DNA from 3 places in the Candidatus Stoquefichus sp. SB1 genome. Region 3 is predicted to be linked to each of the others. Evidence: predicted binding sites of a transcription regulator. Region 3 holds the regulator's gene; each other region holds the start of a gene.
The links. The regulator HrcA, encoded in region 3, represses chaperone genes, less so after heat shock. The targets are predictions, from matches to a motif close to TTTTAGCACTNNNNNNNNNNNAGTGCTAAAA.

Region 1: the regulator HrcA is predicted to act here: its motif matches at 3,964-3,994, upstream of BN1865_RS08405 (lactonase family protein).
Region 2: the regulator HrcA is predicted to act here: its motif matches at 3,469-3,499, upstream of BN1865_RS16780 (Hsp20/alpha crystallin family protein).

Annotation. Positions count from the first base shown of each region.
Region 1 is NZ_LN852695.1:61,957-70,112, reverse strand. It holds gene BN1865_RS08425 (ABC transporter ATP-binding protein) at 1-691, shown strand, start outside; gene BN1865_RS08420 (ABC transporter permease) at 688-1,431, shown strand; gene BN1865_RS08415 (MerR family transcriptional regulator) at 1,446-2,288, shown strand; gene BN1865_RS08410 (GyrI-like domain-containing protein) at 2,314-2,808, opposite strand; gene BN1865_RS08405 (lactonase family protein) at 2,908-3,939, opposite strand; gene BN1865_RS08400 (Lrp/AsnC family transcriptional regulator) at 4,178-4,669, shown strand; gene BN1865_RS08395 (aminotransferase class I/II-fold pyridoxal phosphate-dependent enzyme) at 4,669-5,841, shown strand; gene BN1865_RS08390 (putative bifunctional diguanylate cyclase/phosphodiesterase) at 5,969-7,900, opposite strand; gene BN1865_RS08385 (GTP pyrophosphokinase) at 8,125-8,156, shown strand, end outside.
Region 2 is NZ_LN852696.1:868,851-877,006, forward strand. It holds gene BN1865_RS16755 (iron-sulfur cluster assembly scaffold protein) at 1-183, opposite strand, end outside; gene BN1865_RS16760 (MarR family transcriptional regulator) at 447-878, shown strand; gene BN1865_RS16765 (sulfite exporter TauE/SafE family protein) at 878-1,645, shown strand; gene BN1865_RS16770 (helix-turn-helix domain-containing protein) at 1,683-2,039, opposite strand; gene BN1865_RS16775 (hypothetical protein) at 2,215-2,907, shown strand; gene BN1865_RS16780 (Hsp20/alpha crystallin family protein) at 2,950-3,357, opposite strand; gene BN1865_RS16785 (Cof-type HAD-IIB family hydrolase) at 3,570-4,433, shown strand; gene vanR (VanR-ABDEGLN family response regulator transcription factor) at 4,513-5,193, shown strand; gene BN1865_RS16795 (sensor histidine kinase) at 5,186-6,283, shown strand; gene BN1865_RS16800 (C39 family peptidase) at 6,357-7,112, shown strand; gene BN1865_RS16805 (GNAT family N-acetyltransferase) at 7,142-7,597, shown strand; gene BN1865_RS16810 (response regulator transcription factor) at 7,652-8,156, shown strand, end outside.
Region 3 is NZ_LN852692.1:185,229-193,384, reverse strand. It holds gene dnaJ (molecular chaperone DnaJ) at 1-802, opposite strand, end outside; gene dnaK (molecular chaperone DnaK) at 852-2,672, opposite strand; gene grpE (nucleotide exchange factor GrpE) at 2,693-3,253, opposite strand; gene hrcA (heat-inducible transcriptional repressor HrcA) at 3,246-4,286, opposite strand; gene BN1865_RS00960 (hypothetical protein) at 4,402-4,806, opposite strand; gene BN1865_RS00955 (hypothetical protein) at 4,831-5,061, opposite strand; gene BN1865_RS00945 (hypothetical protein) at 5,601-5,849, opposite strand; gene BN1865_RS18250 (hypothetical protein) at 5,879-6,055, opposite strand; gene BN1865_RS18885 (hypothetical protein) at 6,446-6,580, opposite strand; gene BN1865_RS00940 (hypothetical protein) at 6,656-7,264, opposite strand; gene hemW (radical SAM family heme chaperone HemW) at 7,319-8,156, opposite strand, start outside.

The sequences.
Region 1 (8,156 bases), on a different contig from region 3:
AAAGATTTATGATGGAAGAAAAGTTGTTGATTGTTTGACTTTTGAAGTCAAAAAAGGAGAGGTTTATGGTCTTTTGGGTCATAATGGTGCTGGAAAGTCTACAACCATAGAATGTATATTAGGATTAAATACTCCTGATAGTGGTTTTGCGAAGTTATTGGGGAAGGATGCTGCTAAACATCGAAAAACAGTATTTGAAAAAGTAGGGGTACAATTACAGCAATCACATTATCAAAATAATATAAGAGTTGGTGAAGTATGTGAAGAAAGAGCGGCAATGTATAGCCATCCAGCAGATTATCATTATCTGTTAAAGCAATTTCAGTTAGAACAGTATATTCATCAGCCAGTTGATAAATTATCAGGAGGGGAAAGGCAAAGACTGTCAGTTGTCGTTGCTTTAATTCCAAGTCCGGAAGTGATCTTTTTAGATGAATTAACAACGGGACTTGATGTTGCAGCCCGTCGAGAAGTTTGGCAGATTTTAAAACTGTTGAAAAAACAGGGAATGACTATATTATTAACAACACATTATATGGAAGAAGCAGAAAATCTTTGTGATCGTGTGTTACTGATTAAAGATGGGCAAAAAAGGGTTGAGGGCACAGTTCAGGAAATCATTGAAAAAAGTCCTTACGATCATTTAGAAGAAGCTTATTTATGGTATATGGGAGAGGAGAAACTGGTATGAAGAGAATGCTAACAATGTTAAAAGTTGAAGGGAAATTATCATTAAGATGTCCAGATGGATTGATATTTGGAGTAGGTATGCCAGTTGGTGTTTTGTGTTTGATTGGAATGATTGCAGGTAATCAAGCAGTTAACAGTCAAAGTTCATATACATTTATGGATAGTGCTTTTGCTTCATTATTGACTGTTGGTATTTGTGCAACAGCATTCATGGGATTACCACTGACTTTTGCAGATTATCGAGATAAGAAGATTTTAAAGCATTTCTTTGTTACACCAGTGAGTCCTATGCTTATGTTATTGGTACAAGTGATAATTGCTCTAATAACAGCTTTGTTATCGTCAATGCTTGTATCATTGATTGCTATCTTTGTTTTTGATTATCACATGCAAGGAAATATATGGGCATTTATTGGAGCATATTTTCTTGTCTTATTTTCAATGTTTAGTTTGGGTATGGTTATTGCAAGTTTATGTAAAACAGTGAAGATTGCTAATGTTGTAACAACTTTTGTTTATTTTCCAATGTTGTTTTTATCAGGAGCAACCATTCCGTTTGAAATATTTCCTACATTTTTACAAAATGTAGCTACTATTTTACCACTTACACATGGTATTCAATTATTAAAAGATATATCAATGGGTGTTTCAAGTGAGCATATGATGTTTTCAATTGGTATTTTAGTTATCATCACTATTGTCGGATGTGTTATATCTGTTGTATCATTTAAATGGGAATAATGGAGGAATCAAGGATGAGTAGAGAAAATTGTTATGTAGAGAAGTTACCTCAGAAGTTATATAAAATAGGTATGTTTGCACAAATGAATAGAGTCACTATTAAAGCATTAAGACATTATGACGATATTGGTTTATTAAAACCAGAGTATGTAGATGAGATTAATGGTTATCGTTATTATACTTCAGCTCAATTACCACAATTACATAGAATTTTAGCAATGCGTGAATTAGGCTTTTCATTGGAAGAAATTAAAAAAGCAAGTGAAGGTATTTCAGAAAAAGATTTGTTAATAAAAAAGAAATGTGAATTATTACAAGAGATGGTACATATTCAAAAACAAATTGCATGTGTGGAAGGATACCTTGCAGGCAATTGTATGAATAGTGACTATCGTGTTGTTATGAAATCTATACCAGAAGTAATTGTCGCTTCTATGCAGGTGCATATGGATAGTTATGAGGATCTTTTTGAATGTATGCCAGCAATGGGAAGTGAAATGGAAAAAGCTGGTTGTGAATGTGCAATTCCTGAATACTGTTTTACAATTTATTATGATGAGGAATATCGTGAATCAGATATTCATGCTGAGATTTGTGAAGCTATCACTCAAAAGCCTGAAGATACTAAACTTGTTCAGTTCAAGGTTCTTCCAGCAGTTGAACTAGCTGCATGTGTTTTACATAAAGGACCTTATTATACATTACCAAAAGCATATGAAGCGATAGTTCAATTTATTGAGGAAAGTGGATATGAAATTATTGGTTATCAAAGAGAATCTTATATAGATGGTATTTGGAATAAGGATAGTGAGGATGAATGGTTAACGGAAATTCAATTTCCTGTTAGAAAACTATAATAAAAAAACGTACATTGTACGTTTTTTATTTTTTTCTTACAGCAATCCAAACTTCAGCATAATGATCTTGACCATAATATTCAATATCAGGTGCCTGAGATTTCATTTTCCCAGTGATATAGCCTGAGTTTAAAGGTTTATATTGTGATTTAGGTAACCATTTAGAAATTGCCATCACTTCTGTTTTTCCAATTGTATCAGTAGTACAAGGGAAAATTGCCCATAAACATTCAGGCACTTGATAAGTAACTAAATCATTTGCTGTCTTAGAACTAGCCACAGCGATATAATAATCCAATTTTTTAGCATCATCTTTATCAACATTATAAACATTAACACCTAATATTCCATCATCTTTTTGATCCATAAGCGGAATCAATTGGTCAATGAAGTTCGCTTCATGAAATTGTTTCCAATGTTCTAAAATAGCTTTTGAAGCCTGTTTTTTACGATTTGTTGTATGAATAGGAAAACCAATAATTTGAAAACTCTCTTTCTTTTCGATTCTCATTTCTTCCATTCTCTTATAACCTCCATACTTCAATTATAATGAAGAAAAGAAAAAGATTCCTCTTTATTTCTGTTCTTTGAGGATAGAAAAAGTTCTCCAAATGGAGAACTATTCAAAAGCAATACAAACTGGGGCAGGAAGTTCAATAGAAGAATCACTCATCAGTAATTTCTCAGCCTCTTCATCAAAAGTTAAAACTTGTAAACAATTCAGTTCCTGACAACCAACAATTAAATACTTATCATCAATAATATTAAAATCACGAGGCCCTTTGCCTGTATGAACCATATAAAGTAAAGAAATCTTACCAGTCTCTTTATTCACACGATACATTGCAATACTATCATGACCACGATTGGAAACAAACAAATGTTCTCCAGAAGATGTCATTCGAATGGCAGACGCACTAGAAAATCCTTTAAAATGTCTAGGTAAACAATGAATAGCCTGAATTAAATTAAAGCGTCCTTCAATATATTTAAAAACCATAATATTATTAGCAATTTCATTAACTAAATATGCAAAACGTCCATCTGGAGAAAAAAGCATATGTCGTGGACCTGAACCAGGAACAATGTTTAAAGTAAAGTCAGTATCTTCTAATAGCACACCCTGATTGTAACGATACATAACAACTTTATCAGCTCCTAAGTCAACCGAATAAACGAATTGCTGATCAGGAGTTATACCAACACAATGAGCATGGGGTCCAGTTTGTCTTTTTAATAGATCAGGACCAAGTCCCTTATGATGTACAGCACATATTTTTTGAGTAATAATACCATTTTCTAATTGATATGAAGCAGTCGCACCAACATGGTAATTTGCTGCAAAAATATAACGATCCTTTTCATCAACGCATAAATGAGTATAAGAACGTCCACTTGAACTATAATTATTATTAAGAATTAATTCATCAGAGTGAATTGTAAAACTTCCAATGCCTCCACCATCATTGTGAGAACTTGCATTTTTATAAGCAACATAAAGGACATGATTTTTGGTAATCATATAAGAAGGGAAGTCTTTTGTTAAAATTTGTTGAACTCTTTTCATTTCTAATGTTTCTTCATCAAATTTCATTATATAAATTCCCTTATCGTTGTTTTTTCCATAACTTGAAACGTAGAATACTTTCATAATATAACCCCTTTCATAAATCTATTTTATCACAATCATATGATATTTACTAATAGAGAAATACTTTTCTTGTAAATTATAAAGTGAATGTAAATTTATGAATAAAGATAAATTTTATTGTCTTAATTTTAGTTTTTAGGAAATTAAATGATAGATTTCTTGTTGTTAATGAAAAGAAATGCTTTCCTAATGGAAGAAAATGTAATACAATAAATACTATATTAAAGGAGGAAGCGTTATGGAAGATAGATTATTATTAAGTTTGTTACAAAAAAATGCGAGGATGAAGATTACTGACCTAGCGGCCGCCTTAGATGAAACGAAAGATAATGTAATTGAAAGATTAACAGAGTTAGAAAAACAAAAAGTTATCTGTGGGTATCATACAATTGTCAATTGGGATTTAACAAATACAGAAATCGTTACTGCATTAATACAAATTAATGCAAGTCCTGAAAGAGAATATGGATATGATCGTATTGCTAGTCATATTTATAAATTTGATGAAATTGATACAATGTATTTATTGAGTGGTAGTTTTGAGTTTGTTGCTATTGTAAAAGGGAAGACAATGCAGGAGGTTGCTCATTTTGTGGCTAGTAAGTTAGCTTGTCTTGATGGTGTAACTGGGACATCGACTTATTTTGTGTTAAAGCAATATAAGAATAATGGTGTTGTTTTGATTGAGGATGAAGATGGTCAAAATGATAGATTGGTGGTGACTCCATAATGAATTATGAAGATGTTTTAAGTGACAGAGTGAAAGTCATTAAGCCAAGTGGAATTCGTAAGTTTTTTGATTTAGCTTCACAAATGGAAGGAGTTATTTCTTTAGGGGTTGGTGAACCTGATTTTACAACACCTTGGGCAATTAGAGAAGCTGCGATCTATTCTATTGAAAAAGGGCGTACTTTCTATACAGCAAATCAAGGACTTCTAGAATTAAGAGAAGAAATTTGTCAATATTATCAAAGAAGATTTGGAGTCACTTATCATGCTGATAAGAACTGTATTGTGACAGTGGGTGGCTCTGAGGGAATTGATATTGCAATTCGTGCTATTCTTAATCCTGGTGATGAAATGATTGTTCTGGATCCTGGCTATGTTGCTTATACCCCTGGAGTAGAATTAGCAGGAGGAATTCCCGTTCCTATTAATTTACGTCATGAAGATCAGTTCAAATTGACGCCAGAGTTGTTGAAGGCAGCTATTACTCCTAAAACGAAAGCTATTTTGTTGAATTATCCATCTAATCCAACTGGTGGTTTTATGACAAAAGAAGATTATCAAAAAATTGTTCCCATTATTAAAGAATCAGGAATGATTGTTTTATCTGATGAAATTTATGCTGAATTAAGTTATGAGGAGGAATTTTGTTCAATTGCGTCATTTGATGAAATTAAAGATCAAGTCATAGTTGTTAGTGGTTTTTCAAAAGCATTTGCGATGACAGGATGGCGTTTAGGATATACTTTAGCCAATGAAGTACTTACAAAAGCGATGAATAAGATTCATCAATATGTTATTATGTCAGCTCCATCACCTGCTCAATATGGTGCTATTGAAGGTCTGAGACATTGTGAGGATGAAGTTTTAAAAATGCGTGATTCATATAAAACAAGAAGAAATTTCTTAGTCAAGGCATTTAATGATATGGGACTAGAAACATTTAAACCACAAGGTGCATTTTATGTTTTTCCATGTATTAAATCAACAGGGTTAACATCAGATGAGTTTTGTGAAAAACTATTAGATGATCAAAAAGTAGCCTGTGTTCCTGGTACTGCTTTTGGACCAGCGGGTGAAGGTTTTATTCGTGTATCTTATGCTTATAGTATAGAAGAATTAAAAGTTGCAACTATAAAAATCAAAGAATTTGTGGATAAGATGAGAAATCACTAGAATAATATTAATGTTCTAACTGAAAAATATATATGATTTTGTTTCGTTTTAGAGTCTTACAGATGTAGAAATCATGACATTTCTTTGCAAAAGAGAGTCTAATGAATCTAGAAAAAATGCACCTCAATTAATTAGAGATGCATTTTTCTTTAAGAAATTTAATTGTTTGTTCTTTATCCATTGGACGTGCATAATAGAAGCCTTGTACATAATCAATATGACAATCTTTAATCAATTGTACATGTTCTTCATTTTCAACTCCTTCAGCAACAACTGATAATCCTAAATCTTGAAAAGCACGTGTTAAGTTTTTTACAATAATAGCAGAACGAGGATGCTCAATAGCTGACCATATTAAACTCTTATCTAATTTAATTGTTCCAAACGGTATATCAAGAACTGATGCAATATTAGAATAACCTGTTCCGAAATCATCAAGACCCATGCGGATACCTTTTTGAGCTAAGGTATTGGTAAAGTCAGTCACCAACTGAACGTTTTTAGCAATAGTTGTTTCAGTAAATTCAATTTTAATTTTGGAAAAAGGAATTTGATTTTTTTCAATAATATTTATTACTTTTTCAACAAGATTATCTTCATTAAATTGAGAAGCAGAAAAATTAATATGAATAGATGTCATCTCTATATTATCATTAATCAGTAATTGAATAAATTGACAAACTTTATCAATGATTTGATATGTCATTTCAATAATTAATCCTGTTTCTTCAGCAATCGGAATAAATTCATCTGGATATAAAGGTCCTAGAGGTGAATCAGGTATTCTGAGTAAAGATTCAGCATATTGAAATTTTCCAGTTTCCATATTAATAATTGGCTGATAATAGAGTTCAAAACTTTTATCAGCAATCTTATCTTTTAATATTTGAATAATTTCATCACGTCTAGAAATAGAATTCATCATTTCTAAATCGCAATAATAAATGTCTTTATGGGGATCATGTTTTGCCTGAATGACAGCATATTCAACTGCTGTAATTAACTTTTCAGCAGTGATAGCACTAGAAGGATAACTTGCGATACCAATAACTGTAGAAATATGAATTCGATAATCATGGAGTTGCCAGGAATGATTCATTCTCTCAGTCAGTTTATGAGTAATAGACTTGACCTCTTCTTGGGAATCACCTGGAATGAGAATAGCAAATTCATCACCATTAAAACGATATACGTGATTTCGACTTGTGATAGTACATAAAAATTGTGAAATTATTTTTAAAAATTCATTTCCTTTTAATTGACCATAGATCTCATTAATTCTTTTAAAATCTCTTAAAGAAATAACCATAAGAATAAAAGGAGCTTGATTATTTTTATGAATTAAGATTTCCATCATAGAAAATAATTCAGAACGATTAGGGAGATTCGTAATTGAATCAATTGTTAATTGCTTATTTTGTAAATGTAAATAAATAATTAATAAAGCCATTGTTGCTGCAGTTCCAGATAAAATAATAGTTGGATAAATTTGTTGAATAATAATAACGATAACAGCAATGATTGGAAAGGTTGTTAATATTTTATAAATTTGATAATCAACCTTCTTTTTATTAATCATGACAATAATGACACTTGCTATGCAATATATGTAAAAAATAATATAAGTAACAGCAATTAATGAACCACGAGTATAACCATTAATTGAATCTAATTGAAATAAAAGATGAAGAACAGGGTTTAAACAAACCAAAATAACATAACCTATACCAGGAATGCTTCCCATCAACATAACTTTGAATAAGTAATCATTATCATAAATAATAGAAGCAGAATAAAGAAAATAAATCATTCCCATAAGTGGTGTACAAATGAAATAAAGAGTTGTTATGAGTTCAGTTAACCAAATAGGAAATAAATGCAGATATTGAATCATTACAGTAGATAAAATATTTGTTGCCATTGCACAAAAAGTAATCAGAAAGCAACTTTGGAAAAGTTGATTCTTTAAAGTTGGTAAAGCACTTCCTTTTCTTGAGTATATCCATATGATCATAAGAATAATGATAGATACACACTCAGGAACTATATTCCAAGACAAAAAATCTCCTCCTATTCATGATATTTTACACTGATTTTATTATAACATTAAATATAGGGAATACAAAGTTATTAGACGGATTAATCGTTATGATTTGTTAATTTTTAGTAAAAGAAGAGTTAATTAATGAAAAAGTAATATTATATCTTCATACTTCATTTGTGAAGTATAAGTTCACTATGAGTTCATGTCTATTGTATTAAATAGTAGTAAGGTGATTAGAAATGGTAAATAAAGAAAAATTAAGATTATTAGA
Region 2 (8,156 bases), on a different contig from region 3:
ATTTAATGATAACTTACATGCACCTTGTTGAGGAGCACACCAACCAATACCATGTGTAAAACCAGAAATATCTTTGATTTCTTTTGAATATACCCATTTTCCTTCTTCAGGAATTGGAGCACATCCATGATTTCCACCGCGTGCAACAGTGCACATTTCTTCGACTTCTTTTGTATAAATCATTTTTTTACTCCTTTCATTTTCTTAAAATGATTACAGCATGGACAAGAGAAATAATTATTTCTCTCTTTTCCAGGTGAAGGAATTCACCTACTGTGATTATAAGGCAAAAGTGTCTTAAAGTCAATGAAGTCCACAGTTTCCCAAGATAAAAATATCGAATTATGTCAATCCTTTTCATCTGATGAAAAAAATTGATGTACAGTTTATTGACATTTGCATATTTTATATTATAATAGTTCAAAATAGAACTATTTGGAGGGCGTATGACAGAATTACTCAATATGATTCATAGCATGAAAAAACTTTATGATCATCTATGTTTAGATGTCATGGAAAAATATCATATCACACGTAGTGAATTAGATATTTTACTCTTTTTAAACAATAATCCTGAATTTGATAGTGCCAAGGATATTGTAGAAAAAAGAGGACTTGTGAAATCACATGCTTCAATGGGAATAGAGAAATTGTTGAAAAATGGATATATTGAATCCATTCAAGATAAAAATGATAAACGTAAATATCATTTGTATCTTTTACCATTATCTCAGCCTCTTATTCATGATGGTTTACAAGTGCAAAAACATTTTAATGAGATACTATTTAAAAATTTTACTTTAGAAGAAAAAAAGATATATCAAAAAATGGTTCAACAGATGTATGACAACATAAAACAAGAGGAGGTTCATTTATAATGTTTGCATGGTTTATTTATATTGTTGCTGGAATGGGAGCGGGAATTGGTACTGGGTTGGCAGGATTATCAGCAGCCGCTGTTATTTCACCAATGTTGATTACTTTTTTAGGTTTTGATCCTTATGAGGCAGTTGGTATTTCTTTAGCATCAGATGTTTTGGCTTCAGCTATCTCAGCTTATACTTATGGTAAAAATAAGAACTTAGATGTTAAAAATGGTTTGGTCATGTTAGCAAGTGTCCTTGTTTTTACACTTATTGGAAGTTATATTGCTTCTTTGGTACCAAGTGGAACAATGGGAAGTTTTTCAGTCTTTATGACATTATTATTAGGAATTAAGTTTATTGTTAAACCAGTTATGACAACGAAAGAAGCCTTAGCATCTAAAACGCAAAAACAAAAAGTGATTCAATCTTTATTATGTGGTTGTTTAATTGGATTTATTTGTGGATTTATTGGTGCAGGTGGCGGAATGATGTTATTATTAATTTTAACATCTGTACTTCAATATGAACTGAAAACAGCAGTTGGAACAAGTGTGTTTATTATGGCCTTTACTGCTTTTACAGGTGCTGCATCACATATGTATATTGGTGGTTTTCCAGATTTAGAAGCATTAATTGTATGTATCATTGCGACTCTTGTTGGGGCCAGAGTCGCTGCTTTGTTTGCAAATAAGGCAGAACCAAAAGTGTTAAATCAGGCAACTGGAGTTGTTTTAACAGTTTTAGGATTGGCTATGGTAGTCACAAAATATTTATTTTAGATGAAAGTATAAAAGTTATCCGTTGAATGGATAACTTTTATTTTTGCTTATCTTTACGCATATGTTTGAGTGCTTTATCTAAAAAATCAATTCCTTGCATATAAAAAATATTTTCATCTTTATTAAGTGATCTGATTGTTTGACAAACTCTTGCTTCATCTTTACCTTGAATTAATAAATCAAGATTACCATGATCATGAAGCCCTAACAGGTGATTAAGATCAATATCTAATAATTGACAAATATCTCTTAATACATCTAATGGCGGATAACAGGTGTCATTGACATATGTTGAAAATGTCTTTGGATTAATATTGAGTTGATCAGCTGCTGCTTTTTGTGTTAAATTTTTCTGTTCTAATCGAGCAGCAATAATTTTACCAATTTTCAACATAGCTTTTCACCTCTTTTATATGATTATAACGAAAACTCATTAAAATCTGTGAAATATCTATTTAAAATAGAATTATATTTGATAACTATTTAAACTGCTGATATAATAAAAATATCAAACATATACAAATGTAAGTATAGAAGGAGTGAAAAATATGTACATATATGATTTTCTAATGTCTTTAGATCTATTTCAAAAAGATAAACTACCAAATCTTGAACGTTTTATTAAAAATGCAATTTATTATGGTATCAATACAAAAGATGAACTTAATGAAAGAGAAATATCCTATAATGGAGATGATCAAAATTATCTTGTTTATTCATTAGGTAAAAATACACATAAACTTTATTCTATTGGTATCGATCAGGAATTAAATTATATTCAAGAATTAACTAAAGAGCCTTTGAAAATACCAAGAGCATCGATGATTTATGTTGATACAGCCATTTTTGAAGCTATCAGATTATATGATGAACTCACAAGATATCCTGATTCACAAGCTTTTTTTGATTTCACATTAAATTATGATATCCAGCTTATGACAAGTCTTTATCAGGATAATCATTTTGAATATAAACCAGCCCTTGTTTATTTTCATAATAATCCCATTGAAAGAGACATTGCTCAAGCTCAATTTGTTTATTTTATAAAAAAATATGCTCAGCATCGCTTAAAGAATGCCAAAGCTAAAGGAACATACATTTATCATAATTTTGATGCTGTTTTAAAAAATACATTATTAAGTTATGATGCCATTCAAGAAAGGGGATATAAAGTATCAGAATATACCCATATTCCTAATGAAGAATTTGATGATTTTTTACAACAAATCTTTTATTTACCACATTATATGAAAGAAGAATAAAAAAACAGCTAGGAAATTAATTATCCTAGCTGTTTTCACCATTTATTCAATAGAAATATATTTCTTTTCTTCAACTTGTTTAACTGTATCTTTAGGAATAGAAATCTTTAACTCACCATTATCAAATGATGCTTTAATATCTTCTTCTTTGATACCTTCACCAACATAGAAGTTACGACTGCAACTTCCACTATAACGCTCACGTCTAATCACATGACCTTCATCATCTTTTTCTTCATTATCAATATTTTTTGTTGCATTGATAATCAAGTAACCATCTTTTAATTCCATTTGGATATCTTCCTTTTTATAACCAGGAAGTTCCATATTCATTAAATACTGTCCATCTTTTTCAACAATATCAGTACGCATTGCATCAACTGATGAATAATTAAATGGATCATGGAATAAATCATCAAACATATCACTAAATGTAGGTAGGAATTTCATAAAATATCGCCTCTTTCTTTTTTACCACCATAATTCTCAATACACTATTGAGAAATGAAACAACTACCTCATTAGGGGATCTCCCTAACTACAATTATATTATACCACTCTTTTTAGCACTGTCAAGCATAGAGTGCTAAAAATTTCTATATTTGTAAATTTGATTTTTTATTCGAGGAGTTATGATATGATTTTATCAGGAGTGTGATTATATGATAAAACTTGTTGTAAGTGACATGGATGGAACATTAATTAATCATCAAAGTCAAATCTCGCCAGCTAATTTAAAGGCGATTCATCAATTACAGGCATCTGGTATAGAATTTGCAATTGCAAGTGGTAGGGATTATCAGGGGGTACGTTCAGTTTTAGATCGTTATGATATTCATTGTAGTGCGATTTTAGGAAATGGAGCACAATACTGTGATGAGAATCATCAAATTGTTATGGATTGTTATTTGAATAAAGATGTATGTTTCAATATTGTTTCTATTTTTGAAGCAGCACATATCCCTTATATGATTTTTACAACACAGGGATTTTATACTGGCTTAGAGCCTCAATTTGTTAAAGATATGTTTATAGAAAGAGCTGTTCGCCGTTTTCATAGTCGACCTGAAGATTATGCTGACCAGGGTGCTTTTGCGATGTCTCCTTGTAATCAATTACAAAAAATAAATCATTTTGAGGAATTTTTAAAACGTGATTTAGATATTATTAAGGTTGAAGCTTTTTCATTAGATGCTAAGGATATTCCACCGACAAAAGAACAACTAGCACAAATTCCTACAATTTCTTATCTATCTTCTTTTGATGATAATGTTGAAGTAACAGATGAGAATGCACAAAAAGGCTATATTCTTAAAAAAGTTGCACAGCTTAAACATATATCTATTGACGAAATTGCTGTTTTAGGTGATGGCATGAATGATTTAAGCATGTTTGAAGAATTTCCTTGTTCCTTTGCACCTATGAATGCTGAGGAAAGAATCAAAGAATTGGCTCATTATATTGTGAGTGATTGTGAAGAAGATGGTTTTGCTGAAGCTATTGATATGATACTGAAGGATTTTTAAAAGAAATCCTTTTTTTCTTAATAGATTCTTAATAAATTCATATCAATAATGTAATATAATGTAGAAAAGGGGTGGAATTATGAATATACTTGTTGTTGATGATGAAAAAGAAATTGCTGATTTAGTAGAACTTTATCTCAAAAATGAAGGATATACAGTTTATAAATTTTATAATGGAACCCATGCACTTGCCTGTGTTGATAAAGAAGAGATTGATTTAGCAATTTTAGACATTATGCTACCAGATATAGATGGTTTAACCATTTGTCAAAAAATAAGAGAACATTATAATTTTCCCATTATTATGTTAACTGCTAAAGAAACAGAAATTGATAAAATTACTGGACTGACAATAGGGGCAGATGATTATGTCACAAAACCATTTCGTCCATTGGAATTAATGGCACGTGTCAAAGCCCAATTAAGACGTTATACATCAATGCCATCACTTCAAAAGGAAACAGTGATTACTATTGGAGCATTAACGATTGATCAAACAAATCATCAATGTACTTTAAATAATCAGCCTCTATCATTAACACCTACAGAGTTTTCAATTCTTTATTTATTATGTTCGCATAAAGGGAAAGTTGTGAGCGTTGATCAGATATATCAAGATCTATGGGGTGAGAAATATTATACAAATTCAAGTAGTTCTGTTATGGTTCATATTCGTCATTTAAGAGAGAAAATGAATGATTCAGCAGAAAATCCTAAATATATTCAGACAATCTGGGGAGTAGGTTATAAAATTGGCTAAAGATTATACAAGTAAATTTCAAAAAGAGATTTTAAAGAAGCATTTAATCATTGCAATTATATCTATTGTATTAATGTTATTGTTTTATTTTTTTGTTGATCATTTTTATAATGGTGCTGCAATTAATTTTATTCAAGAGATATTTGGTTGGACATTTGCTAATTTTATTTTAAAAAATCAAAGTGCTTTTGTATTTATGACGTTATTAATTGTTCTTTTATTGAATTCATTGATTGTAGAAGTTTATGCCATTCAAAAAATTTCCCATGTCTTTTCTCAAATGAAAATATTATTTCAAAAAGATAATCAAAGAATTATATTGGATGAATCATTATTTGAGTTAGAAAATGATTTAAATGAATTAAAAATTGAATCTATTGAAAATGAAAAAAAAGCAATTAAAGAAGCTCAACATAAAGTTGATATGATTGCTTATTTAGCTCATGATATCAAAACACCTCTAGCATCAGTTATTGGGTATTTATGTTTATTAGATGAAACAGATGATTTACCCGATGATTTACGTCATAAATATACACATATGACATTAGAGAAGGCATATCGTTTAGAAAAACTGATTAATGAGTTTTTTGATATTGCAAAATTAAATCAAACATATAGTTCATTACATAAAGAAGATATTAATTTATATTATTTATTAGAGCAAATGAAAGAAGAATTCTATCCAATTATGAATCAAAAAGGACAAGTCATTGATATTCAGGTTGAACCTTCTATGATGATTTATGCAGATGCTAATAAAATAGCTCGTGTTTTTAATAATATTTTAAAAAATGCATTTTATTATGGTGATAAAAATACAACAATATCAATTGTTGGAAAACAGGATGATGTTTATTCACATATTTTATTTAGAAATATAGGAATAACTATCCCAGAAGATAAACTACAAACAATATTTGAACAATTTTATCGTTTAGATGAATCACGTTCTTCTGCAACTGGTGGTTCAGGATTAGGATTATCTATTGCGAAAATGATTGTTGAACAGCATCAGGGATTTATCAAAGCTGAAAGTCAAAATCATATTACAACATTTGAAGTTTTGATTCCACTTTTACCACTTTAATAAATTCTTAAGAATTTGTTAAACAAATTTATTGTTTTTTCTTCTATACTTGATTTGTATGGAGGAAAATTGTATGAAAAAAAAGATTGTTATTGGTATTGTGATTGTGATGATACCTTTCTTGATTTTAATTTTAGATCATTTTGTTTTAAATGAGGATCTTCATTTAGATAGTTTTTATGACAGTTCAAAAGAATGGTCATATATTACAGAACATCAAAATGAGTATCCTCTTTCCTTATTAAAATTAGCAATGCATAATAAAGAAACAATTCCTTTTGTTGCACATTATCCTCAAAATTCATCTAAAAATCTTTCTATGAATGTTCAAGATGACTTAAAAACAGGTGGAATTCCACTTTTGCTGCAATGGGATGAACGTTGGGGATATAAAAATTATGGTGATAATATTATGGCTATCAATGGATGTGGACCAACTTGTTTGTCAATGGTTGTGAGTTATCTCAAACAAAATGGACAATATCATCCCTATTGCATTGCTCAATTTGCAAGAGGGAAAGGTTATTATAGTGAAAGCGGAACGGCTTGGGGTTTAATGAATCAGGGAGCAAAGTCATTTGGTATAAAGGTTGAAGAATTAGGATTGGATGAGGAAGTGATTAAAGAAAAGTTAACTGCCAAGAATCCAATTATTTGTAGTGTTTCAAAAGGAACCTTTACAACTGAGGGACATTTTATTGTTTTACGTGAATATAAAAATGGGTTGATTTATGTTAATGATCCTAATAGTCGTGAAAAAAGTCAGAAGGGTTATACTTTCAAAGAATTAAAATATCAAATTAAAAATTTATGGGCTTATTCATTATAGCATGCTATAATCTGATAGAGGTGACAGATGTGGAAATTCGACAAGTTCCTTATACCGATTATGATTTGCAAACATTGGTACAAGAGTTAGATGATTTCTTTTTAAATGCCTGGGGACAACAAGTGGCTGGACGTTATCAAAGTTTGCATCAGCTTTCTTTGATGGCTTATGAGTGTGTTTGTTATGAAAAGGAACCTATAGGGTGTGGCTGCTTAAAACATATTGATGCTCAGAATGTAGAAATCAAGCGAATGTATGTCCGTGCCAAATATCGTCGACAAGGTGTAGCTACGCAAATATTGCAACATTTAGAAACTGTTGCAATAAACAATGGATATCGTTATTGTCTTTTAGAAACAGGAAAAGATATGCAGGATAATATATTGTTTTATGAAAAATGTGGGTATTATTTGGTTGATAATTTTGGTGATTTTATTGGTGATGATATTTGTATATGTATGAAGAAAGATTTGAATAGCAACTAGCTATTCTTTTTTTGACTCCATATATGTTACAATAAGGATAAAGGGGGAATGAAAATGATACTTATCGTAGAAGATGATCTGGGGATACAAGAAACATTAAAAGATTTATTAATGATGAAAGGCTATCAGGTCCAACAGGCTTATACAATCAAAGACGTTTTAAAGAAGGAATTAAAATCATTTGAACTGATTATTATTGATATTCAATTGCCAGATGGTAATGGTGTCACTTTATGTCAACAAATCAGACAAATTTCACAAGTTCCGATCTTATTTTTAACTGCTAGAAATGATGAAGAAACAATTGTTGAAGCTTTAAATGCAGGTGGTGATGATTATATTACAAAACCTTTTAGAGCCAATGAATTACTTGCAAGAATGCAAAGTATATCACGTCGTGTTATCAAAAATAAAGAAATCATTGAAACTGATGATTTAGTAATTGATATGAAAAAATATCAGATCTTTAAAAATAATGAAGAGATTGTTTTAAGTGCAATTGGTTATGAAATCTTATTTTTAATGGTCCAAAATCAAGGGATTGTTGTGACAAGAGAAA
Region 3 (8,156 bases):
GGAAGTGATGATGTGGTTTCACATAAATTTCTACATACAAATCACCATTTGGTCCACCATTAGCACCACGATGTCCTTTTCCCTGAACACGTAATTGTTGATGAGTATTAATTCCAGCTGGTATATTTAATTCAACTGTAATATTTTTATTGGTATATCCATTACCATGACAATGAGGACATTTTTCCTTAACAACTTTTCCTGTTCCATGACAATCTGGACATGTTGTCTGATTGACAAATGTTCCAAATGGTGAACGTTGTTGTGTACGAATTGTTCCTGTTCCACCACATTTTGGACATGTCTGATAATCATTTGGTGTCTTCGCACCTGTTCCTTGACAATGTGTACATTGTTCATCAAAATTAATTTTAATTTCTGTCTTTTTACCTTTAATTGCATCCATGAAATCGATTTCCAGTTGGACATAACGATCTTCACCACGCATTGGACCAGTTTTTCTTTGACGTTGAGACCCACCACCAAAGAATGATCCAAAGATATCACCTAAGTCAACATCCTCAAAGCCACCAAATCCTCCAGAGAAGCCTCCAGCACCACCAAAACCACCAGTCTGATCAAATGCAGCATGACCATAACGATCATATGCAGCCTTTTTATTGTCATCAGACAATACATCATAAGCTTCTTGGACTTCTTTAAATTTTTCTTCAGCTCCAGGATCTTTATTGACATCAGGGTGATATTTTTTAGCCATCTTACGATATGCTCGTTTTATTTCATCAGCACTTGCACTCTTAGAGACACCAAGCACCTCATAATAATCTCTTTTTTCAGCCATATTCTCACCTCTTGACTAGATAAAACCAAGGCAAAGCCTTGGCTTTATTTTAATTTTTTTCTGTAAAGTCTGCATCAACAACATCGTCATCATTAGAAGCAGTATTTCCTGCTGCATCACCTGTTGGATTAGCTCCTTGAGATTGTTGATATTGATATGATGCCATTTGTTGAGCAACTTGTTCTAATTCAGACATTTTTGCTTCAAGTGTAGCCATATCGTTATCATCTAAAGCCTTCTTTAATTCATCTTTTAAAGCAGTTGCTTGAGCTTTTTGATTTTCATCAATCTTATCACCTTGTTCTGCTAATGCTTTATCAATTTCATTAATCATTTGTTCAGCTTTATTTCTTGTTTCAATATCTTTACGTTTTTGTTCATCATCAGCTTTATGTGCTTCTGCTTCTTTTACCATTCTATCAATTTCTTCATCACTTAAACCAGTAGAGTTTTGAATTGTGATAGATTGTTCTTTTTGTGTTTTCATATCTTTTGCTTTAACATTAACAATACCATTAACATCAATGCTGAATGTAACTTCAATTTGTGGAACACCTCTTGGAGCTGGTTCAATACCATCTAACTTAAATAAACCTAATTGTTTATTATCTTTAGCCATAGATCTTTCACCTTGTAATACGTTGATATCAACGGCTGGCTGATTATCTGCAGCTGTAGAGAAAATTTGTGATTTTGTAGTTGGAATTGTTGTATTTCTTTCAATTAATACAGTCATAACTCCACCCATAGTTTCAATACCTAATGACAATGGTGTAACATCTAATAAAACGATATCTTTTACATCACCAGAAATAACTCCACCTTGGATAGCAGCACCCATAGAAACAACTTCATCAGGGTTCACTGATTTATTAGGTTCTTTTCCTAACAATCTTTTTACTGAATCTTGAACAGCTGGAATACGTGTAGATCCACCAACTAATAAAACTTGATCAATTTCACTTGCATTCATACCTGCATCACTTAATGCTTGTTTAACAGGTCCTTCAGTACGTAATACTAAATCTTTTGTTAATTCATCAAATTTAGCTCTTGTTAAAGTTAATTCCAAGTGTAATGGTCCAGCAGCACCAGCAGAGATAAATGGTAATGAGATTTGTGTCTGCATCATACCAGATAAATCTTTTTTCGCTTTTTCAGCAGCTTCTTTTACACGTTGCATAGCCATTTTATCAGCACTTAAATCAACACCTTGGTCTTTTTTGAATTCAGCTACAATCCAGTTCATGATTTTTTCATCAAAGTCATCTCCACCCAAATGATTATCACCAGCAGTTGCTAAAACTTCAAACATACCATCAGCTAAATCAAGAATAGATACGTCAAATGTACCTCCACCTAAATCATAAACCAATACTTTTTGTTCTTTATCTAATTTATCAACACCAAATGCTAATGCTGCAGCAGTTGGTTCATTAATAATACGTTCAACTTCTAATCCAGCAATTTTACCAGCATCTTTTGTTGCTTGACGTTGTGCATCATTGAAATATGCAGGAACTGTAATAACTGCTTTTGTAACAGTTTCACCTAAATAAGCTTCTGCAGTTGCTTTTAAGTTTTGTAAGATCATTGCAGAAATTTCTTGAGGTGTGTATTCTTTACCATTTACATTTTCTTTATAGCTTGTTCCCATATGTCTTTTAACAGACATAACAGTATCTTTGTTTGTAACAGCTTGACGTTTTGCAGCTTCACCAACAACGATTTCTCCATTTTTGAAAGCAACAACTGATGCAGTTGTTCTTAAACCTTCAGGATTAGCAATAACTTTTGCTTCTCCATTTTCCATAACACTAACACATGAGTTTGTAGTACCTAAATCAATACCAATAATTTTATTTCCCATAAAATTCATCCTCCTTATATTTATTCATTGACTTTTACTAAAGATGCACGAATAACGCGATCTTTCAATTTGTAACCTTTTTGAAGTTCTTCAACCACAATGTTATGACCATAATTTTCATCATTTGCAGTCATAACTGCTTGATGGAAATTAGGATCGAATTCCTGACCTTGAGCTTCAATCACTTCTACACCATTCTTTTCTAGGATAGCCATTAATTGATCAAAAATCATTTGATATCCCTTTAAGAATGTTTGAATCTCCTCACTTGGATTTTCTACATTTAAAGAACGTTCGAAATTATCAACAACTGGGAGTAATTCCTCGATAAAAGACTGCATCATAAATTTCAATGAATTCTGATGTTCTTTTTCAAGTCTTCTTTTCAAGTTTTCCATGTCAGCAAAGACCTTATAATAATCTGTCTTCCATGTATTCACTTCTTCTTCTAGTTTAGCCAACTGACTATCTACTGATTCATCTTTTTTGTCTGCTTCTGCTGTCTCTTCTAATGTTTCATCAACAGTTTCTTCCTCAACATCCTTTTTCTTCTTTTCTGCCATTCTTTCACCTCTATTCATCATTTTCATCATCCTCTTCACTTAGCAGCACTTGCTCTAAGCTTTCTGAAATATACTCAACTAAAGAAACCACCTTTTCATAAGGCATACGCGTCGGCCCAATGACAGAAATTGATCCTTTAGACTCATTGCCTGTTTTAAATGATGCAGATATAACAGATACATCGCTCAAATCTTCTATTGGCGACTCACTGCCAATTCTCACACTGACACCTTCTTCTAAAGCAATTGGCTCTAAACTTTTCCATGACTGCGAATTTTCAAAAGCTGTAACCAAACGTCTCAACTTATTGACATCGTTATACTCAGGCTGATATAACAAATTTTCTTTACCCGAAAAATAAACATTACTATTCGCAAATTTCATGAAAGCTTCTAAAAATGCATTAAATAGAATCTCATGTTCTTTAATTCTTGCACTTAAGATTGGCTTTACATCTCGCTCTAAACGAAATGCCACCTGATTGATGGGCGTTCCATCCAATAATTCGTTCATGACATTCACACAACTTCTTAAATCTTCCAAATAAGCATTGTTTTTAACATTAAAGTTACGATTTTCAACATGTCCCTTATCAGTTACGATAATTGCTGTTACACTATGTGCAGTCAACGGAACAAGTGTAATATTCTGTAAATGTTCATAACCCGAATCCGGTCCTAAGGCAACTGTTGTTAAATGCGTTAATTCACTTAACATTTGACAACTTTCTTGAATAATTTCATTCAACGAACGATGCCGGTCACCTAAAATCGTTGCAACTTGATTTTTCACTTCATCATCAACATTTGGTTGCATAAGTGTATTCACATAGAAACGATAACCTTCTGTTGAAGGAATTCGACCTGAAGATGTGTGTGTCTTCTCTAAATATCCATGTTCTTCAAGGAAAGACATTTCATTACGTATCGTTGCACTTGAATAAGGCAGCTGATACTTTGCCATCAATGCCTTCGACCCAACTGGCTCGGCTGTTTCAACAAACTCTTCAACAATACATTTTAAGATAAGTAATTGTCTAGCTGTTAGCATACTCCAACCTCCTTTTAGCACTCTTTTTCCTTTTGTGCTAATTACATTATACTCATCATTTTAGCACTGTCAACCCTTTTGTGCTAAAAAATAAAAATAACTGAATCCAATTCAGTTATGATTTTGAAATACAAATATAGACAACACTTAGTAAAACATAAACAATTAAAAATAACACATTTCTGATATATGTTTTTATTATTTCTTGATGTTGCTTTTGGTTATAAGGCAAACTATCTTTTGACATATGTTTTAGATTCACATACATTGTCTTTCCAAACAAAACCCAAGCAATAAGAATATTGACAATAATTGAACTCACTAATTCAAACCAATCATAAGGTTGCTTTTTTGTTGTAACAATAAAAACATTCCATAATAGCACACTTATAGTCATTGTCACAAAGTTAATCATTTCTATTTTTTTACATTTCAATTGCTCTGCTCTTAAATCACTATAGATAATATATCCCAAAATCAGATAAATAATTATCATACAAACCGAAAACAAAATATTCATTGTTATCCCCCTCCAATAAAACAACTATAAAAAAGGAAAAATAATATCTATATATTCAATAATTCTTTGGCGATGTTTTTTAGATAACCCAAAAATAAGAATTGTTATACCAACAACATACATCCAACTTAACATTTCTATCACTTCTAATATATGACTTGGATAAACTCTCGAAAAATTGAATATGCCCAATCCAATTGCAACAAAAAATAATATTTTATCACTTAAAATGAACAACTTCTCACCTTTTTTCATAGTGCATACCTCCTAAACAAATCTATTTGATATTTCCTTGAATCAATGTAGATTTCTAAATAGATTCTATAATTCCTTAATTGATTAGATAAATACAAATATTTAATATTACTACTATCAAAAATATTTATTTTAAATAGTTTTAATAACTAAGATTCCTTATTATCTGGCACTTTATTTAAAATATAGAACAATACAGTTTCTATCAAAAGAGATGTAATGTTAAATACATTTAAATAAATACCATATACAGATCCAGGAGTATCATTTAAAAATGATACAATATTGACCATGAGTACAAAACAAATAATTGTTAGAAAGAAAATTAAAAGTTTTTTACTTTTCATTTAAAATTGAATCCTCCCATTAAAATCCTTTTATCATATCTATCTAGTGCATATGCAATTGCTCCACCATATTAAAATTTAATAATATCGTTATAAAACTAGCAACTGAAGAAGCCATGCCAGTATAAATTCCAACTTTAGTTATTGCACTAGTAATATATTGTTTCATTGTTTTCTTTCCGAAAAAGTTCACTAAAGTTTTGTACCCCATCCACCGACTAAATCTACAGGTAACAGCAGCTTTACTACATCAATAACACGCCCTGTTGTGTTTCTACTCCAATTTATACCATAACTACTCTCTAAATACATCATCTTTTCTTCTTCAATTTTTATATAATTTCTTGGCAAATTTATTATTAATTCCAAAACATTTGCATCGTTTTCTTTACCAAAATTTATATAAAATAGAGTTGGTGTATACTCTACTTTATACCACATTAATTCTTAAAACTCAATAACTCTAATAATCAGTCTAGACATATTTCTTTCTCATAGACAATTCTTGCAATGACTAGCATTGATTTTATCGCATTAATCTTTGTACCATCTGTAAAATGAAGCTGTTTATTGTCCAAAGAAACAAGATATTTATATAATACAAGATTCCCTTGTTCTGTTTCTTGTGTCAGTGTCCCTGAATCCATAGAAACAAGCGTCTCACTTAAGATTCCATACTTTTGGATATTGACTCCATTAATAGCAACTTTGATATTGATGTTTGTATATAGGCTTCTACAATCATTTGATCATCTTTGTTGGTACTGATTTCAGCGACTGTCTGACCTTTTTGAATCGTACCCCTTCTTTAACTGTAAAAAGATAATGAACTTATCCATCTTATGACTGATAGGCTTTTAACTATCTCTTAAATTCTACTAAATTAATTGTAAGGTTGTACGTGTATTTCCTGTTTCACTAATTAATTAAATTTTTGTTTGTTCTACCTGTGGAGAAGATTTGTGGATTTTAAGATATTACCTAAATATCAAAAAAGAATTATAATCTCATATCATAGACTATAATTCTTAAAGAGGTTATTTATTATTGATTTTTAATTCATTGTCTTTCTTTTTTTCATCGTCATGCTTTTTAATAACTTTTATTTTAAAGTAACAAACACCTATAATAATCATTGCCAAAACATTCAAAATGAGTGAAACTAAATTCATAATATCCATTTTAGAAATCATCATGTATTATCCTTTCTCATAAATCATTTCTTTAAATGAAAAATAATAACTTACCTAAAAATGATCAACTAAAGATAAATAGAGATCATGATATTGATAGCGTACTTCAAGCGAACCACCTTTTCCTATATTTTCAATTTCAAATTCTAATAAATCCTTACCCTCAATGAACATATTCATATCAGATTGTTTTAAAAAAAGAGCGCGAAAAGTAATATAGTTTTCTTCATATTCAAAAAAACAAAAAGCCTTCTTCTTCATTGTTTCATGAGTATCTAATAAATAATTTAAAGTCTCTACAAAGCAATCAATATTTTCACACTTAATTTCCTGAATCCCTATAATCATCACTGGAAGAAAATGACTATGTGAGATTTTAAAATATATTTTTTGATGGGATGAATCTTTTGGATAATCGACTTTTACAAAATAAATAAGCAAACCTTGATAAAAAATTAATAATATAAGCATTCCTAAATCTAAGACTTCATTTTCCATAAAATAACGAACTGTTATCCATATCAATATCATTTCTATTATTACAAAATAATATTTTATCAATTGAAAACATATATTTCTCACACCAAAATAGATAATAAAAAAACAGCTGACAATCAATGCTCCATTTAAAAATCCACTTAAATCATTCAGTATTTCTCCCATCATTAACCACCTTTTATTAATTTTGATACTTTGAAAAATATTTTTTAATTCTGATCAATCTAAAAAATCAACAAGAATTGTATTAAGATAATTCATTCCTAAAGATGTTGTTGTTAAGTAACCATCTTTTATTTCTAACATATTATAATGAAGATATTTTTGAATAGGTGTTTCAAATCGAATTAAAAAATCAATATCAAACAACTCATTCATCTCAGCAATGCAAATACCTTCAGTTAATCTTAGTCCCATCATGATTTTTTCGAATAATTCATCATCTTGTGAGAGTTTAATATCTTCAGATAAATAGTAATGGTTAAGATACTGAGTTAAACTTTTCGTATTTTCTAAACGATGATGTTTCTTTAGAGAATGGGCAGATAAACCTATACCATCATAATCCTGATAATGCCAATAAACCAAATTATGTAAAGATGGTTTTCCTTTATAATAATTACTCACTTCGTAATGAGTAAAGCCAATCTTTTTTAGGTTATCATTAATATACTGATACCAATAAGCATCCTGCTCATCATCCAAGGGCTGATAATTTTGATGATTAAGTAATGTGTGTTCTTCCAATATTAATGAATAAATAGAAACATGTGAAACATCTAAACATCTTATTTGCTCAATATCTTGTTGAAGATCATGAAGTGTCTGATGAGGCAAACCATAAATCAAATCAACATTTATATCTTTAATCCCTTTTTGTTTAGCAAGCGTTATCAATTGAATTGCCTGAGAAGCAGCATGATATCTTCCAATATGTTTTAAAAGATCATCATGAAATGTTTGAACCCCAATACTTAATCGATTCACATGATATTGTATAAACAAATCCAGTTTTTCTTCATCCATAGATTCAGGATTCACTTCAATTGTGAATTCC